Regions from separate parts of the Aquabacterium sp. TM01 genome, predicted to be linked through region 4. Evidence: predicted binding sites of a transcription regulator. Region 4 holds the regulator's gene; each other region holds the start of a gene.
What was found. Region 4 encodes FNR, which switches genes on or off when oxygen is low (the NO sensors DNR and NnrR bind a similar motif). Its sites were predicted from a motif close to TTGATNNNNATCAA; they were not measured.
Positions count from the first base shown of each region.

Region 1: a site for FNR is predicted at 1,613-1,626, ahead of AC3WW4_RS01605 (OmpW/AlkL family protein). Genes of this name have one in related genera too.
Region 2: a site for FNR is predicted at 2,043-2,056, ahead of AC3WW4_RS03345 (FeoA family protein). Genes of this name have one in related genera too.
Region 3: a site for FNR is predicted at 1,652-1,665, ahead of AC3WW4_RS15555 (hemerythrin domain-containing protein). Genes of this name have one in related genera too.

Region 1 covers NZ_AP046529.1:309,885-314,166, forward strand. Annotated here, with positions in the region: gene AC3WW4_RS01595 (TlyA family RNA methyltransferase) at 1-565, shown strand, start outside; gene metF (methylenetetrahydrofolate reductase [NAD(P)H]) at 620-1,474, shown strand; gene AC3WW4_RS01605 (OmpW/AlkL family protein) at 1,718-2,332, shown strand; gene AC3WW4_RS01610 (PEP-CTERM sorting domain-containing protein) at 2,576-3,256, shown strand; gene ilvA (threonine ammonia-lyase, biosynthetic) at 3,432-4,282, shown strand, end outside.
Region 2 covers NZ_AP046529.1:728,753-733,034, forward strand. Annotated here, with positions in the region: gene feoB (ferrous iron transporter B) at 1-1,670, opposite strand, end outside; gene AC3WW4_RS03345 (FeoA family protein) at 1,720-1,998, opposite strand; gene mraZ (division/cell wall cluster transcriptional repressor MraZ) at 2,306-2,737, shown strand; partial or broken gene rsmH (16S rRNA (cytosine(1402)-N(4))-methyltransferase RsmH) at 2,742-3,701, shown strand; gene ftsL (cell division protein FtsL) at 3,803-4,123, shown strand; gene AC3WW4_RS03365 (peptidoglycan D,D-transpeptidase FtsI family protein) at 4,186-4,282, shown strand, end outside.
Region 3 covers NZ_AP046529.1:3,370,078-3,374,359, forward strand. Annotated here, with positions in the region: gene AC3WW4_RS15545 (sensor histidine kinase) at 1-147, opposite strand, end outside; gene argH (argininosuccinate lyase) at 191-1,588, shown strand; gene AC3WW4_RS15555 (hemerythrin domain-containing protein) at 1,741-2,220, shown strand; gene dxs (1-deoxy-D-xylulose-5-phosphate synthase) at 2,274-4,169, opposite strand; gene AC3WW4_RS15565 (polyprenyl synthetase family protein) at 4,203-4,282, opposite strand, start outside.
Region 4 covers NZ_AP046529.1:1,968,973-1,973,254, reverse strand. Annotated here, with positions in the region: gene hemN (oxygen-independent coproporphyrinogen III oxidase) at 1-1,065, opposite strand, end outside; gene fnr (fumarate/nitrate reduction transcriptional regulator Fnr) at 1,163-1,990, shown strand; gene AC3WW4_RS09020 (hypothetical protein) at 2,046-2,345, opposite strand; gene AC3WW4_RS09015 (nitrogen fixation protein FixH) at 2,441-2,701, opposite strand; gene ccoG (cytochrome c oxidase accessory protein CcoG) at 2,725-4,218, opposite strand.

The DNA of each region.
Region 1 (4,282 bases), 1.7 Mb from region 4:
CGGGCTCAAGCTCGAAGGCGCCTTGCAGCAGATCGACCTTGATGTATCGGGGCTGACCTGTCTGGACGTGGGCCAGAGCACCGGTGGCTTCACCGACGTGCTGCTGTCCCAGGGCGCCACCCGCGTGGTGGGCGTGGAAGTGGGCCATGGCCAGATCCACGAGAAGCTCAAGACCGATGAGCGCGTGGTGGTGCTGGAGAACGTCAATGCCCGTGAGCTGGACGACAGCCCGCTGCGCGAGCACGCCCCGGCCGAAGGTTTCGATTTGATCGTGGCCGACCTGTCCTTCATCGCGCTGTCCAAGATCGTGCCCCACCTGGCACCCTGGCTCAAGCCGGGCGGGCAGGTGCTGATGCTGATCAAACCGCAGTTCGAAGTGGGCAAGGACCACGTGGGCAAGGGCGGGGTCGTCAAGGACCCGGCCCAGCACGCCCGCGCCCGTGACATGGTGCGCCGCGCCTGTACCGACCTGGGCTGGACCGTCCACAAGGGCTTTGCCAGCGCGATCGCCGGTGGCGACGGCAACCTCGAATTCTTCATCTGGGCGCAGTCGCCGCAGGCCTGATCATCTTCCTGATCGGCCCGGCGGGCCTGCGTGCCCACCTTGAAAGTCAGACACATGACGCAGTCATCCCCGAACTCCCTGCCGGTGAGCGTGGAGTTCTTCCCGCCCAAGACCCCGGAAGGCGTCGACAAGCTGGCCGCCGTGCGCCAGCAGCTGTACGCGATCCGGCCTGAGTACTGCTCCGTCACCTACGGGGCTGGCGGCAGCACGCAAGACGGCACCATCCAGACGGTGCGCGCCATCCTGAGCGAAGGCTGCGACGCGGCCCCGCACTTCTCTTGCATCGGCGCGAGCAAGGCCAGTGTGCGCGAGCAACTCGCCCAGTTCAAAGCCGAAGGGATCAAGCGCATCGTCGCGCTGCGCGGCGACCTGCCCAGCGGCTACGGCGGCTTTGGCGAGTTCCGCTATGCCAGCGACCTGGTGGCCTTCATCCGTGAGGAAACTGGCAGCCACTTCCAGATCGAGGTGGGCGCCTACCCCGAGATGCATCCCCAGGCCCGCAATCCGAAGGCCGACCTGCTGGCCTACGCCACCAAGGTCAAGGCCGGGGCCGATGTGGCCATCACCCAGTACTTCTTCAACAGCGACGCCTACTTCCGCTTCGTCGAAGAGGCCGAGGCACTGGGCGCGACCATCCCGGTCGTGCCGGGCATCATGCCCATCCTCAACAGCAGCCAGCTGCTGCGTTTCTCGGATGCCTGTGGTGCCGAGGTGCCGCGCTGGATCCGCACGCGACTGGAAGGCTTTGGCGACGACAAGGCCTCCATCCAGGCCTTCGGGCTGGACGTGGTCACCGACCTGTGCGAGCAGCTGCGTGCCGGTGGCGTGCCGGGCCTGCACTTCTACACGATGAACCAGTCGGCGCCGGTGCTGGCGCTGTGCGAGCGCCTGGGCTTGATCCCCGCCTGATCGGGGCGCCTTGGCCGCGCTGAGCCACGGCCGCAACAGCCGTGTCAACAGGGTGTGGCGCGCTGGCATCGGGTTTTCCTGATCTGGCGCAAACGCCCTGAGCTTCTCAGGGTTGTTCCCTGCTTTCGCTGAGCGGACTTGATGTGGCGCAAGTCTGGCGCGAGGGGCACTTGTTGCAATGTGTTCATGGCGGCACCGAAGGTCGGTGTCGCAACGGTTCCCTGTCATCCAAAGGACTGCATCATGAACAAGACCCTCCGCGCTGTTGCCATCGCCGCCCTGTCTGTGGCCGCTCTGACCCCTGCCATTGCGCAGGAAACCCCTTGGCAGGTGCGTGTGCGCGCGGTGAACATCGACCCGGCGAACAAGGACAGCACCGGCTTGGGTTTGAGTGTCAACGAGAAGCTCATTCCCGAACTGGACATCAGCTATTTCTTCACCCCGAACATCGCCGCCGAGCTGATCCTGACCTACCCGCAAAAGCACAACGTCAAGTCGAATGGCGCCGTGATCGGTAGCCTGCGTCACCTGCCGCCCACGCTGACGCTGCAGTACCACTTCATGCCCAACGACACGGCCATCCGTCCGTATGTGGGGGCTGGTATCAACTACACCAACTTCAGCAGCGTCCGCTTTGACAGCGCAGTGCAAACAGCATTGGAGCCAAACGTCAAGCGCGGCAGCTGGGGCTGGGCCCTGCAGGCCGGCATGGACATCCCGCTGAACAAGCAGTGGTCGATCAACGTCGATGTCAAGAAGGTGCAGATCCATGCTGACGTGACCTCCTTCGGTCAGAAGGCTGGCACCCTCAAGGTCGACCCCCTGCTGATCGGCGTGGGCCTCGGCTACCGCTTCTGAGGCGGCTCATGGCGTGAGCCTCGCGAGGCTCCGCGTCCCCACAGGGCTCCCACTCGGGAGCCCTTTTTGCTGGCGCACGACGATTTCGACGTCAAATGCTCCCAGGTGCGCAGCTGTGACCTCCCTCGCATGGGGGGTGTTTAAGGGTGAACGCTAAAGGACGTTAGAGGCCGTGCTTGCAAGATCGGGTCATCGGCGGTGAAGACCGCTTTGTCCACATCTCACCAACCTAGAGGTGACCGCATGCAAGCACGCTCTGCCTTTCTGAAGTCCACCGCCCTGGCCGCTTTGCTTGCGACCAGCCTCACGGCCGCGCAGGCCGCCGCTTTCACCGCACCGACCTCGGCCGTGCTGTCCCTCGAAGGGCTGACGGGCTTGCTGACCTCGGCCACCTTCACCAGCCTCGGTAACGCCACCTTCGACGCAGGCACCAGCACGCTGACCTCGGCCTTCACTTCGGTGAGCCTGAGCAACGCCTCGGCCACCGACCTGATCGGCGTGGCCAACGCCAGCGACGGCATCCGTCTGACCGCGGGGACCGACATCGTCGACATCACCGGCCTGAGCTACAGCAACGCCACCAAGTCGCTGAGCGCCGTCGTGACGATCAACGGCTCACAGGCTTACAGCGGCGCGTTCCTGAAGGCGACCACCGCCTCCGTTTCCGAAACCTTCAATGCCACCGCTGGCACTGGCTTGTTGAGCACGGGCGCCCTGAAGTTGACCACGGCCGGTGCCACGCCGCTGCTGGCGGCTTTCAATGCCTCCGGCTCGATCGGCCTGATCGGGCTGTTTGAGATCGGCACCCTGCAGGTGGACGTGCTGGCCCCCGCGGTGGCCGTGCCCGAGCCCTCCACCTACGCCCTGATGGGCCTGGGCCTGGTTGGCATCGGTTTCGCCGCGCGTCGCCGCCGCGCCGCCTGAGACGCATCAGTTCTCTGCGTGGGCCCAGCCAGACCTGTGGTTTGGTGAGGTTTTCGGGGGCGCCTTCTGTGGCGCCCCACTTTTTTGTGACCGCTGCCCACGCCAGCAAGCCGGAACCCGCAGGAGTAGACTGACGGATTGCATCCCGCATCTGCCTTTTTCCGGAGTCGTTTCCATGTCGACCGCGCGTACCGCCGCTTCGCCCACCCCTCGCCGCACCGCCTCTGCTCAGGCCAAGCCGGCGATCAAGGCCAAGGCCGGACCGCTGACGATTCAGGACTACCTGCAGAAGATCCTCACCAGCCGCGTGTACGACGTGGCCGTGGAGACCTCGCTGGACCTGGCGCGCAACCTCTCGACCCGCCTGGGTCACCAGGTCTATCTCAAGCGGGAAGACCAGCAGCCGGTGTTCAGCTTCAAGCTGCGCGGGGCCTACAACAAGATGGCCAAGCTCAGCCCGGCCGCACGCGACAAGGGCGTGATCTGCGCGTCGGCCGGCAACCACGCCCAAGGCGTGGCGCTGGGCGCGCGCCGCCTGGGTTGCCAGGCCACCATCGTCATGCCGTTCACGACCCCACAGGTCAAGATCGACGCCGTGCGGCGCTTCGGGGGCGACAACGTGCGCATCGTCTTGCACGGCGAGAGCTACTCCGATGCCGCCCAGCACGCCAAGGTGCTGGAAAAGTCCGAAGCCCTGACCTTCGTCCACCCCTTTGACGACCCCGAGGTGATCGCCGGGCAGGGTACCGTGGCCATGGAGATCCTGCGCCAGCATGCGGGCCCCATCGACGCGGTGTTCGTGGCCATCGGTGGCGGGGGGCTGATCAGCGGTGTGGCCGCCTACATCAAGGCCGTGCGCCCCGAGATCAAGGTCATCGGCGTGCAGATGAACGACTCGGACGCCATGGTGCGTTCGGTGCAGGCGGGCAAGCGCGTCACCTTGCACGATGTGGGCCTGTTCTCGGACGGCACGGCCGTCAAGCTGGTGGGCGAGGAGACCTTCCGCCTGGCCCGCGAGCTGGTCGA
Region 2 (4,282 bases), 1.2 Mb from region 4:
GTGTGCAGGTCATCGCCAGTCTGGGCAATGGCATAGACCGTGCCCAGCCCCGCCACGGCCACTTCGCGTGCGGCCATGCCCGGGATCAGCGCGATGCAGATCTGCCAGGTGAAGCCAATGGGCTCGAACACCACCGCCATCGCGCGCCCGATCATGCCGGCCAGGCTGTACTCGATCGCTGGCGCCGTGGCCCCTGCAGGCGCGCCGGGAAAGTTCGCCAGGAACCACAGCATCACCATCAGCGACAGGATGATGGTGCCCACGCGGGTGACGAACACCTTCGCCCGCTCCCACAGCCCCACCGCCAGGTTGCGCAGATGCGGCCAGTGGTAATCGGGCAGCTCCATCAGCAGCGGCTGGGCTTCAGACTGTTTGAACACCCGCCTCAGCACGAGCGCCACGATCAGGGCCGAGACGATGCCCGCCATGTACAGCCCGAACAGCACCAGGCCCTGCAGGTTGAACAGGCCACCCACCGTGCGATCCGGGATGAAGGCCGCGATCAGCAGCGCATACACCGGCAGCCGCGCCGAGCAGGTCATCAGCGGCGCGATCAGGATGGTCTTGAGCCGGTCGTGCGGATCGCCAATGGTGCGCGTGGCCATGATGCCGGGGATGGCGCAGGCAAAGCTCGACAACAGCGGGATGAAGGCGCGGCCCGACAGTCCCACGCTGCCCATGATGCGGTCGAGCAAAAAGGCCGCACGCGGCAGGTAGCCCGAATCTTCCAGCACCAGGATGAAGCCGAACAGGATCAGGATCTGCGGCAGGAACACCAGCACCCCGCCGGCCCCACCGATCACCCCCTCCACCAGCAGCTTGCGCAGCATCCCGTCGGGCATGTGCGCCTGCACCCAGGCGCCGATCTGACCCACGCCGGTGTCGATCAGGTCCATGGGCCCCGCCGCCCAGCTGAACACCGCCTGAAACACCAGGAACATCAGCGCGGCCAGGATCACCGGGCCGAGTACCGGGTGCAGCACCCAGTGGTCCAGCCGGGCGGTCAGCGGATTGCCTTCTTCGGGCATGTGCACGCAGGCAGCAAGCAACTCACCCACGCGGCGGTGGCTCTGCTCCACCGGCGTGGCGGCCACGCGCGCCATCTCGCGGGGCCGTGTGGGGGCGGGCAACTGCGCCCAGCCCGTCTGGTCCAGCGTTGCCAGCAAGGCCTGCTCGCCGCCGCTGCGCACCGCCACCGCTTCGACCACCGGGATGCCGAGTTCGGCCTGCAGGCGGGCCACGTCGATGTGGATGCCGCGTTGCGTCGCTTGGTCCATCATGTTGAGCACCAGCACCATGGGCACGTCCAGCGTCTGCAACTCCAGCACCATGCGCAGGTTCAGGCGCAGGTTGGTGGCGTCCACCACGCAGACCAGGCCCATCGGCGCTGACTCCCCGGCGCGCACCCCGGCGATCACATCGCGGGTGATGGCCTCATCGGGCGTGGCCGCCAGCAGGCTGTAGGCGCCAGGCAGGTCCAGCAAACGCCAGGCCTGGCCGGCCGGCGAGACAAACTGCCCCTCCTTGCGTTCCACCGTCACGCCAGCATAGTTGCCGACCTTCTGGCGTGCCCCCGTGAGGCGGTTGAACAAGGCGGTCTTGCCGCAATTGGGGTTGCCAACCAGCGCGATCAGCGGGGTGGTTGACACAGGGGGTGTCGCAGCCGCCATGACCGTCGCTCCTGCAAACTACAAAGAATAAAATAGGTCACCGTGGGGCTCAGCCCGGCAGCACCTCGATCAACGAGGACTCCATCCGGCGCATCGCAAACGTGCTCGTGCCCACCCGCACGGCCAGGGGCCCGTGACCGTGGAACACCCGTCGCAGCACCTGCACGCGCTCGCCCGGGACGAAACCCAGCTCCATCAAGCGCCGCTTCAGAGCCCCGCCATCGTGGTGGCTGCTGCGCACCTCCCGGATCGTGGCAAAGGTGCACACCGGCAACTGGTCCAAGGTGGTGGCCAGCAGGGTGGGCGAGGGAGCGCGGTGTGCCGTCATACCCCATTCTATGAACAAATGCGAACCATTCGCAACAAGGGGCCTTGATTCACATCAGCTCAGCGCGCTTGACAGAACATGTTCATGGGGGGTGTTTACCCCACACTGACGGGGGATGTTTCTCAAGCAGCACTTCCAGACCCATCCGCAGGTTGTTGATTCATAACGACTTTTCCTTTGCAATTTTGCCCTCGAATCGGTTGTAAGTCTTTGATTTCATTGGAATTTTTTCGCTTGCCGGCTGTTCGGGAGCGTCGCCATCGGGTAAAGTGGGATTTAGTGCAAATTCGTGGGGTTTTGTGTGAGTCTGGTCTTTCAGGGAGCATCAGCGCTGTCGCTGGACGCAAAGGGACGCATGGCCGTTCCGGTGCGCCATCGCGACGCCCTGCAAGCCCTGTGCAGCGGCCAACTCACCGTCACCAAACACCCTGAAGGCTGCCTGATGGTCTTTCCGCGCCCCGCGTGGGAGATCTTCCGCGACAAGGTGGCCGCCTTGCCCATGTCCGCCTCGGGCTGGAAGCGCATCTTTCTGGGCAACGCCCAGGACGTCGAGATCGACAGTGCGGCCCGCGTGCTGGTGGCGCCCGAGTTGCGCGCCGCTGCCGGCCTCACCAAGGACGTGATGTTGCTGGGCATGGGCAGCCACTTCGAGTTGTGGGATGCGCAGCGCTACGCCGCGCACGAGGCCGAAGTCATGGCGCAAGCCATGCCCGACGCGCTTCAGGACTTCACCTTCTGACGCGATGCAACAGGCCACATCACCTTTGCAGCATCGCACCGTCCTGCTGCACGAGGCAGTCGATGGTTTGTGGGATCCGGCCGTGGGTCCGCATCCGCAGGGCGTCTACGTGGACGCCACCTTTGGCCGTGGTGGCCACTCGCGCCTGATCCTGTCCAAGCTGGGCCCTGAGGCTCGCCTGATCGCCCTCGATCGCGACCCGGATGCCATCGCGCACGCCACGCAAGGGCCGGACGCCATCACCGATCCGCGCTTCCAGATCGTGCACGCGCCGTTTTCTTCTTGGGCCGAGGTCATCGCCGACCTGGGTCTGGGCCCGGTGCACGGCCTGCTGATGGACATCGGCGTGTCCTCGCCCCAGATCGACAACCCGGAGCGCGGCTTCAGTTTCCGTTTCGATGCGCCGCTCGACATGCGCATGGACACCACCCAGGGCGAGAGCGCGGCCGATTTCCTGGCCCACGCCTCGGTCGACGAACTGACGGAAGTGATTCGCACCTATGGAGAAGAACGGTTTGCTTGGCCCATTGCAAAGGCGCTTGTCGCTCGTCGCGATGAAGGCCAGCCTGTGCGCACCACAGGCGAGCTGTCCGCGGTCGTGGCTCGTACGGTCAAAACCCGTGAAGTCGGTCAAGATCCCGCCACCCGCACCTTCCAGGCTCTTCGGATTCACGTCAACCGCGAGCTCGGCGAGCTCGAAGATGCGCTGGCCTCTGCCCTGACGATGCTGGCGCCCGGCGGGCGTCTGGCGGTCATCAGCTTCCACTCGCTGGAAGACCGCATCGTCAAGACCTTCATTGCCAAACACAGCAAGGAAGAGGTCGATCGCCGTGTGCCGTTTGCGGCCCCGAAGCCGCTGATGCTGCACGCCATCGGGCGTGTCAAGCCGTCTGAAGCTGAGGTGGCGGGCAACCCGCGCTCGCGCTCGGCGGTGCTGCGTGTGGCCGAGCGCACCGAGGTGCCCTGGTCGCCGGAGCCTGAGGCAGGGGCTGGTCGCGCGCCGCGTGGCAAGGCCGGGGGCACCAAAGGGGGCGGCGCGAAGGCCGGTGGGCGAGGGGCGCGTAGATGACCCAGCGCCTCAACATCGCCCTGGCCGTGGCCCTGTTGCTGAGCAGCTTCTGGCTCATCGGCAGCAGCCATGAGTCGCGCGGCCTGTTCGTGGCGCTCGACAAGGCCCGCGCCCAGGCCAGCGAGTTGCAGATCGAGTTCGAGCGACTGCAGGTGGACAAGCGTGCGCAGGCCACGCCGCTGCGCGTGGAAAAACTCGCGCGCGACAAGCTCAAGATGTTCGACAACTCGCCAGCGCGCACTCACTATGTGGCGCTGTCCGAGTCGGGCAAGGTGCTGTCGTCCTCGCCCGCCAAGGTGCAGGAGGTGGCCCCATGAGCCGCCTGGCCGATGTCTGGCGTCGCCTGTTCCGCCGTCCGCGCAAGCAGGGCCCGGCGGCCATGCCCACCATGCGCTACGCGACCAGCCCGCTGCTGGCCTCGCGCACGCCCGTGTGGCGCGTGAAGTTCCTCATCGGCGGCATTGGCCTGGGCTTTG
Region 3 (4,282 bases), 1.4 Mb from region 4:
GGCCAGCGCCAGCGCTGTCACGAGCTGCACCGTCAGCACGACACGCAGCACCACCCCGACGTGACACACGTCGAAAAGCACAGGGGGTTGCGCAGGGGGTTGAGCGGTCGGACTGGCGCCCGAGGCCACAGGGTCATTAAAATCCATGGTTTGCACATTCTGCGCGAAGAGCGCGCTGCCGGATCCCCTCATGAGCACCAACCAACTCGACAAGAAGTCCCAGGCCTGGTCGGCCCTGTTTTCCGAGCCGATGAGCGAGCTGGTCAAGCGCTACACCGCCAGCGTGTTTTTCGACAAGCGCCTGTGGGCGGCCGACATCCAGGGCTCGCTGGCCCACGCCGACATGCTGCAGGCCCAGGGCCTGATCTCGGCCGATGACCTGGCCGCGATCCAGAAGGGCATGGCCCAGATCCGCAGTGAGATCGAAGCCGGCACCTTCGAGTGGAAGCTCGACCTGGAAGACGTGCACCTGAACATCGAAGCCCGTTTGACCCAGCTGGTCGGTGACGCCGGCAAGCGCCTGCACACCGGCCGTTCGCGCAACGACCAGGTCGCCACCGACGTGCGCCTGTGGCTGCGTGGTGAAATCGACGAGATCGGCCTACTGCTGACCGAACTGCAAAAAGCCCTGGTGGACGTGGCCGAGCAGAACACCGACGTGATCCTGCCGGGCTTCACCCACCTGCAGGTGGCCCAGCCCGTGGCCTTTGGCCACCATTTGCTGGCCTATGTGGAAATGTTCGCCCGCGACGCCGAGCGCATGATCGACCTGCGCAAGCGCGTGAACCGCCTGCCGCTGGGCTCGGCGGCCCTGGCCGGCACGAGCTACCCGCTCGACCGCGAGCGCGTAGCCCGTACGCTGGGCTTCGAAGCGGTCTGCCAGAACAGCCTGGATGGCGTCTCTGACCGCGACTTCGCCATTGAATTCACCGCCGCGGCCTCGTTGCTGATGGTGCACGTCTCGCGCCTGTCGGAAGAGCTGATCCTGTGGATGAGCCAGTCGTTCGGCTTCATCGACCTGGCCGACCGCTTCTGCACGGGCTCGTCGATCATGCCGCAGAAGAAGAACCCTGACGTGCCCGAGCTGGCGCGTGGCAAGACCGGCCGCGTGGTCGGGCACCTGATGGGCCTGATCACCCTGATGAAGGGCCAGCCCCTGGCCTACAACAAGGACAACCAGGAAGACAAGGAACCCTTGTTCGACACGGTCGACACGCTGAAGGACACGCTGCGCATCTTCGCCGAGATGGCTGCGGGCATCACCGTCAAGCCCGAAGCGATGGAGCGTGCTGCCAAGAAGGGCTACGCCACCGCCACCGACCTGGCCGACTACCTGGTCAAAAAGGGCCTGCCTTTCCGCGATGCCCACGAGGTGGTGGCCCACGCCGTGAAGGACGCCATTGCCGCCGGCGTGGACCTGTCGGAGCTGCCGCTGGACAAGCTCAAGGCCTACAACCCCGCCATCGAACAGGACGTCTACGAGGTGCTGAGCCTGCGTGGCTCGCTCAACGCCCGCAACATCCTGGGCGGCACGGCGCCCGACCAGGTGCGCACCCAAGTGGCCCGCCACCGCACCCGTCTGGCGTGATCGTCAGAAAATCACGGGCGATGCCGACTCCCGCATACGGGGAGTGGGTACCGCCCGATTTTGTTGAGCCAGCTCAAACTTACCCGTGTACGACCCGGCTACCCTCGCCCCCGTGATGGTTGTTGGCCCCGATGCCGTGTGAGGAAGTACCCATGTCAAGTTTCACCTGGTCCCCGGACATGTCGCTGGACATGCACGCGCTGGACACCCTGCACACCGAGTGCACCGACCTGATCGCTGCGGTGCTGGACGCCGACGATGACACCCTGCTCGCCCAGTGGGGCCGGCTCATCGCGCACACGGCCGACCACTTTGCCCAGGAAGACCGCTGGATGCAGGCCACCGGCTTTGCGCCGAACAACTGCCACAGCTCGCAACATGCCACGGTGTTGCAGATCATGCGGGAAGGGGCAGAGCAAGGCGCCGGAGGGAATCTGGCCATCGTGCGCCAGATGGCCCACGAGTTGACCGTCTGGCTGCCGCACCACATCGACGCCATGGATGCCGGCCTGGCCCAGCACCTGAGCGAGGTGGGCTACGACACGGTCACCGGCCACATCAGCAAGCCAGAGATGCTGCCCCAGAACACAGTGAGCAGTTGCAGCGTGGAGCCCTGCGGCACCCACGGCTGAGCCTGCACGGCCCTCGCTGAGGGCCCGTACAGGCGGGTCGGGCTCAGAGCCCGTCAACCCGCCAGTTGCGCGCGCCGCTCGCGCACCGCCTGCTCGATGCCCTCGGCATCGAGACCGCACAGCGCCAGCAGCTTGGCCGGGTCGCCATGCTCGACAAACTCGTCGGGCAGACCCAGCATCATCAAGGGCGTGTTCACGCCGGCGGCCGACAAGGCCTCGGCCACGGCGCTGCCCGCACCGCCCTGCACGCAGCCCTCTTCCACGGTCACCAGCAGGTCGTGGCTGTGCGCCATTTCCAGCAGCAGTTCGGTGTCGAGCGGCTTCACGAAACGCATGTTGACCACGGTGGCGTCCAGCGCCTCACCGGCCTGCAGCGCGGGATACAGCAAGGTGCCAAAGGCCAGGATGGCCACGCGCTTGCCCGCCACCGGCGCGTGCACCTGACGGCGCACCTCGGCCTTGCCCCAGGGCAGCGGTGAGAGGTCGGTGGGCACCGGCACCCCGGCACCAGCGCCACGCGGGTAACGCACGCACACCGGGTGGTTTTGCGCGTGCGCCGCACTCAGGGCCTGATGGCACTCGGCCTCGTCGGCCGGCGCGATCATGCTCATGTTGGGGATGCAGCGCACGAAGGCGATGTCGAAGGCGCCCATGTGGGTGGCACCATCGGCCCCGACGATGCCAGCGCGGTCCAGCGCGAACACCATGGGCAGGTTCTGCAGCGCCACGTCGTGGATCATCTGGTCGTAGCCACGCTGCAGGAAGGTGGAGTAGATCGCCACCACGGGCTTGAGACCTTCGCAGGCCAGCCCCGCGGCAAAGGTCACCGCGTGCTGCTCGGCAATGCCCACGTCAAAGTAACGTGAGGGAAACTTCTTGTGGAACTCGACCATGCCCGAGCCCTCGCGCATGGCCGGGGTGATAGCCACCAGGCGCGGGTCATGGGCGGCCATGTCGCATAGCCACTGGCCGAACACCTGCGTAAAGGTGGGCTTGGGCGGCGTGGCGGGCACGGTTTTCACCAGGCCCACGGCCGGGTCGAACTTGCCGGGGCCGTGGTAGGCAATCGGGTCGGCCTCGGCCAACTTGTAGCCATAGCCCTTCTTGGTCACCACGTGCAGGAACTGCGGGCCACCGCGGTCGCGCAGGTTCTCCAGCGTCGGGATCAGCGAGTCGAGGTCGTGACCGTCAATCGGGCCGACGTAGTTGAAGCCGAACTCCTCGAAGATCGTGGCCGGCACCACCATGCCCTTGGCGTGCACCTCCAGCTTCTTGGCCAGCTCGAACAGCGGCGGCGCGTGGCGCAGCACCTCTTTGGCGCTTTCGCGCGCGGCGGCGTAGAAGCGCCCCGACATCAGGCGAGCCAGGTGGCGGTTGAGCGCCCCCACCGGCGGCGAGATCGACATGTCGTTGTCGTTGAGCACCACGAGCATGTCGGGCATCTTGCCGTCGTGCGGCACGCCAGCGTTGTTCATGGCTTCGAAGGCCATGCCCGCGGTCATCGCACCATCGCCAATGATGGCAACCGATTTACGCTTCTCGCCCTTGAGTTGCGCGCCCAGGGCCATGCCCAGCGCCGCGGAGATCGAGGTGGATGAGTGGGCAGTGCCGAAGGTGTCGTACACACTCTCGTCGCGACGCGGGAAGCCGCTCATGCCGCCGTACTGGCGCAGCGAGGGCATGCGATCACGGCGACCGGTCAAGATTTTGTGCGGATAGGTCTGGTGGCCGACGTCCCACACCAGGCGGTCATCGGGGGTGTGGAACACATAGTGCAAGGCAATGGTGAGCTCGACCGTGCCCAAGTTGGACGACAGGTGTCCACCCGTGCGGGAAACGCTGTGCAGCAGAAAGTCCCGCAGTTCGTGGGCCAGTTGCTTCAACTCGGAACGAGACAGGTGCCGGATGTCGGCGGGCTGGTCGATCCTGGACAGCAGGGGGTAGCTCATGGTGTGCACATCCTCGGGGGATTGTTCGGGGTGTCAGTGGTCGCGATGGACAATGCGCTCGGCCAGGCCACGCAGCGCCGCGGTGGCTTCGTCGCCCAGACCACTGCGCATCA
Region 4 (4,282 bases):
GCAATAGTGGGCCCCGACCTTGCCAATGGCCGACACGCCCAGCGCGATCAGATCGCTGTCTGGATGGGTGCTGTAGCCCTGGAAGTTGCGATGTAGGCGACCTTGGCGCTTCGCCACGGCCAGACTGTCATGGTGCAAGGCGAAGTGGTCCATGCCGATGTAGTCATAACCTGCCTGACCAAAGGCCTCAATGGCGGTCGAGAGCATGCCGATCTTGTCTTCGGCCTTGGGCAGATCGGGAGCATGGATGCGCCGTTGGGGCTTGAACCGCTGAGGCAGGTGGGCGTAGGCGTACAAGGCAATGCGGTCGGGCTTCAGGGAGCTGACCTGTTGCATGGTGCGCTGAAAGCTCTCTGGGGTCTGCTTGGGCAGGCCATAGATCAGGTCCATGTTGATGGACATGAAGCCTTCCGCCCGTGCGGCTTGCATGAGTTCGGCCACTTGCTCGAACGGCTGAACGCGGTGGACGGCCTGCTGCACGTCGGGATCGAAATCCTGCACCCCAAAGCTCAGGCGGTTGAAACCCATCGCCGCCAGACGCTTGAGGCGGCCCGCGTCAATGGTGCGGGGGTCGATTTCGATGGCGTACTCGCCACCTTCCACAAAGCGAAAAGCCGTGCGCAGGGTGGCCATAAGCCCCCCCAGTTCGTCGTCATTCAGGAACGTGGGCGTGCCGCCGCCAAAATGCAATTGCGACAAGGGCTGCGGGGCTCCCAGCTGAGCGCTGACCAAATCGATTTCGGTTCGCAGGGCTTCCAGGTACTCCGTCGCCCGCTCGTGATGCTTGGTGATGACCTTGTTGCAGGCGCAGTAATAGCAAACCGACTCGCAAAAGGGAATGTGCACGTACACTGACAAAGGCGTCGCCGCACCGCCAATGACGCCGCCGCCTTCTGCGCGTTGCTGCAGTGCCTGGCGATAGTTAGCAGGCCCGTAAGCCTCCACAAACCGATCGGCCGTCGGGTAGGAGGTGTACCGCGGCCCGTTGACGTCCAAGCGCGACAGCATGTCGCGTGACACAACGGGCGTGTAGGGCAGTACGGAAATCAGGACAGGTTCACTCATGTGAGCCACTGTGCCAAACTCGCGGGCATCAGGGTTGATCTAACTCAATTTCTCAGCCGTCATTGCGGCAACAATCGGGCAGGCTTTGAGGTTACTCATGTTGAACAGTATTTTTCCGATCACCGACGTCAGCGGCACCAGCGCTTCCTCGAACCAGCCTCAAGGCCATCAGGGCGAGCAATCGGAGGCCACCACCTCCTGCGGCGGGGTCAAGTTGGACGCCTTCAAGGTGGCGTGCTCCAGCTGCAATCTGCGCGAGTTGTGTCTGCCCGTTGGCCTGACCCAACCTCAACTGAGCCACCTCGATTCGCTGGTGGCCACACGCCGCACGGTCAAGCGCGGAGATGCCCTCTTTCACACTGGCGATGCCTTCCGCTCGGTGTACGCCGTGCGCACTGGTTTTTTCAAGACGCGTGTGTCATCGGAAGACGGCCGCGATCAGGTGACCGGCTTCCAGATGGCCGGTGAACTGCTGGGGCTGGACGGCATCAGCACCGACCGGCACGCCTGCGACGCCATCGCCCTTGAAGACTCGCAGGTGTGCGTGATTCCTTACGGGCAACTGGAAGAGTTGTCGCGCGAGTTCTCCGACCTGCAGCACCAGTTTCACAAGATCATGAGTCGCGAAATTGTGCGCGACCATGGGGTGATGCTGTTGCTGGGGAGCATGCGCGCAGAAGAGCGCCTGGCGGCGTTCCTGCTCAACCTGACTCAGCGTCTTCATGCGCGCGGCTTTTCGGCCTCGGCCCTGGTGCTGCGCATGACGCGTGAAGAGATCGGCAGCTACCTGGGCTTGAAGCTCGAGACGGTCAGCCGTACGTTCTCCAAGTTCCAGGACGAAGGCCTGCTGGAGGTCAAGCAGCGCGACATCCGCATTACCAATGAAGCCGGTTTGCGCGCCTTGGTAAACAGCGTCAAAGGTTGAGGCCAGAGTGGCCCCAATGAAAAGCCCGCTGCGAGCGGGCTTTTTGCTGCACGCTTCAAACGTGCTGAGCGGTGCCGTGGCGTGAACGGCGCCGGCGGGAAGGCAGCGATTCAACGTGGGGCGGCTCGCCGCCCTGGTTAGACGCTGCCATCCACTGCGCGGCGGCGGCAGCCACTGCAATCAGCGCCCAGAAGACGAAAAAAGCCAAGCTGTAGACCGTGACAGATTCTGGGCGCCAGGCACCGAAACTCAGCGTGGACGGATCCAGCACACTGAAGACCAGCATTTCCAGAACACCGGCCACCACAAAGGACGGCCAGAGAACCTGACCTGCACGGAGCGCGTTACGTGTCATGCCCTTCTCCTTGATGAATGGGAGACAAGACACATGTTGCGCTCGCCTGCCCCATCCATCAGCAGAAGAAACCCTAGGCTGACAGCCAGAGGGGTTCAGCGCTCGGCAGGCGCGGTCGGTGTGGCGTCCTCGTTGGCATGATTGCGAGCCTTGGAAGCCGGGGCCTCCTTCTGTGTCGGGGTCGCGGAGGTGTCCAACACCGGATCGATGTTTTTCACCGCCACGCCGACCGTGAACAGCGAGGCAACCACGACCGCCGCAGGCCCGCCAATGACCATCCAGACGATGGGCAGGCGATACCAAGGCGGATTGTCCACGGGTGTCGAGGGGGTTTGTGTCGTGAGAGGCTGTGTCATGTCATTTCCAAAGATTGCAGGCATCAGCGAGGGACCAGGAAAGTGGTCTTCTCGCGGACATCGACTTGCGGGGCATCACCCTGGCGTAACTGCTCCACCAGAATGGTGACGCCTGTTGCACCCGTGCCCAGGCGCGCACCCACTTCAGGCGGGATGCGCACGGAGACCGGGACCCAACGGGCCTCAGCGGGGCCCAGAACGACGTTGTCGCCGCCCTGTACCTTGGCCTGGCTCAGTTGCTCCACGCCCACGCGGTAGCGCTGCACGCGCTCGCTGGCGTTCATCAACTGCACGCGGTAAACGTTCTCAATGTAGCCATCATCCACCACACGGGCCAGCGCGCCACGGTCACGAACGATGTCCACACGGAAGGGGGGGCGACTGAAAAGGCTGGTCACGAAAGCGGCCAACACCAGAATCAGGATGCTGGTGTACAGCAGCACCCGTGGCCGTTTGACACGCCCCCACATCTCGCTGTTCCCCCACCCCTTTTCCATCGCATTTTGGGTGGAATAACGGATCAGGCCGCGGGGCGTGCCCATTTTGTCCATCACGCTGTCGCAGGCGTCGATGCATGCAGCACACCCGATGCACTCGTATTGCAAGCCCTTACGGATGTCGATGCCCGTAGGGCAAACCTGGACACACAAGGTGCAATCAATGCAGTCGCCCTGCCCCATGGACTGGGCGTTGGCCTTGCGCGAACGGGCACCACGGGGTTCACCGCGCTTCTCGTCGTAGCTGATGATGAGCGTGTCGCGGTCGAACATGGCGCTCTGGAAGCGCGCATACGGACACATGTACTTGCAGACCTGCTCGCGCATGAAACCAGCGTTGCCATAGGTGGCAAACCCGTAAAACAGAATCCAGAAGGTTTCCCACGGCCCCAGGCCGAACGAGATCACCGATTGCCACAGCTCGCGAATCGGGGAGAAATAGCCCACGAAGGTGTAGCCGGTCCACAGCGCCAGAACAATCCATGCCGCGTGTTTGGCAGACTTGCGCGCCAACTTCTCCGCCGTCATGGGCGACTTGTCCATCTTCATGCGCTTGGCACGACTGCCTTCGATCTTGTTCTCCACCCACATGAACATTTCGGTGTAGACCGATTGTGGGCAGGCGTAACCGCACCACAAACGACCGGCCACGGTGGTGAAGAGAAAGAGTCCGTACGCCGAGATGACGAGCAAGGCGGTCAGATAGACCAGATCCTGCGGATACAGAACCAAGTTGAACAGATAGAAGCGACGCGTGCCCAGGTCAAACAGGACGGCCTGACGGTCGTTCCAGTACAGCCAGGGCGTGACGTAAAACACCAGTTGGGTCACCCAAACCATGACCCAGCGCCAGTTCGTGAACCAGCCGGTCACCTCGCGGGCGTAGACTTTCTCCGTCTTCTTGTAAAGAGAAACAATCTCCTCACGGCGCGCCGCTTTGGCTGCATCGGACGAGGCCGCTTCGGCCTTGATGGGAATCACGCGTGGGGACGCTTCGGTGTTCTTTTGTGGTTCGGTCATGGCGCAAATGAAAAAGCGGAGGGGCTGAGCCGGATACCCACCAAGGTATCATGCATCAACCACC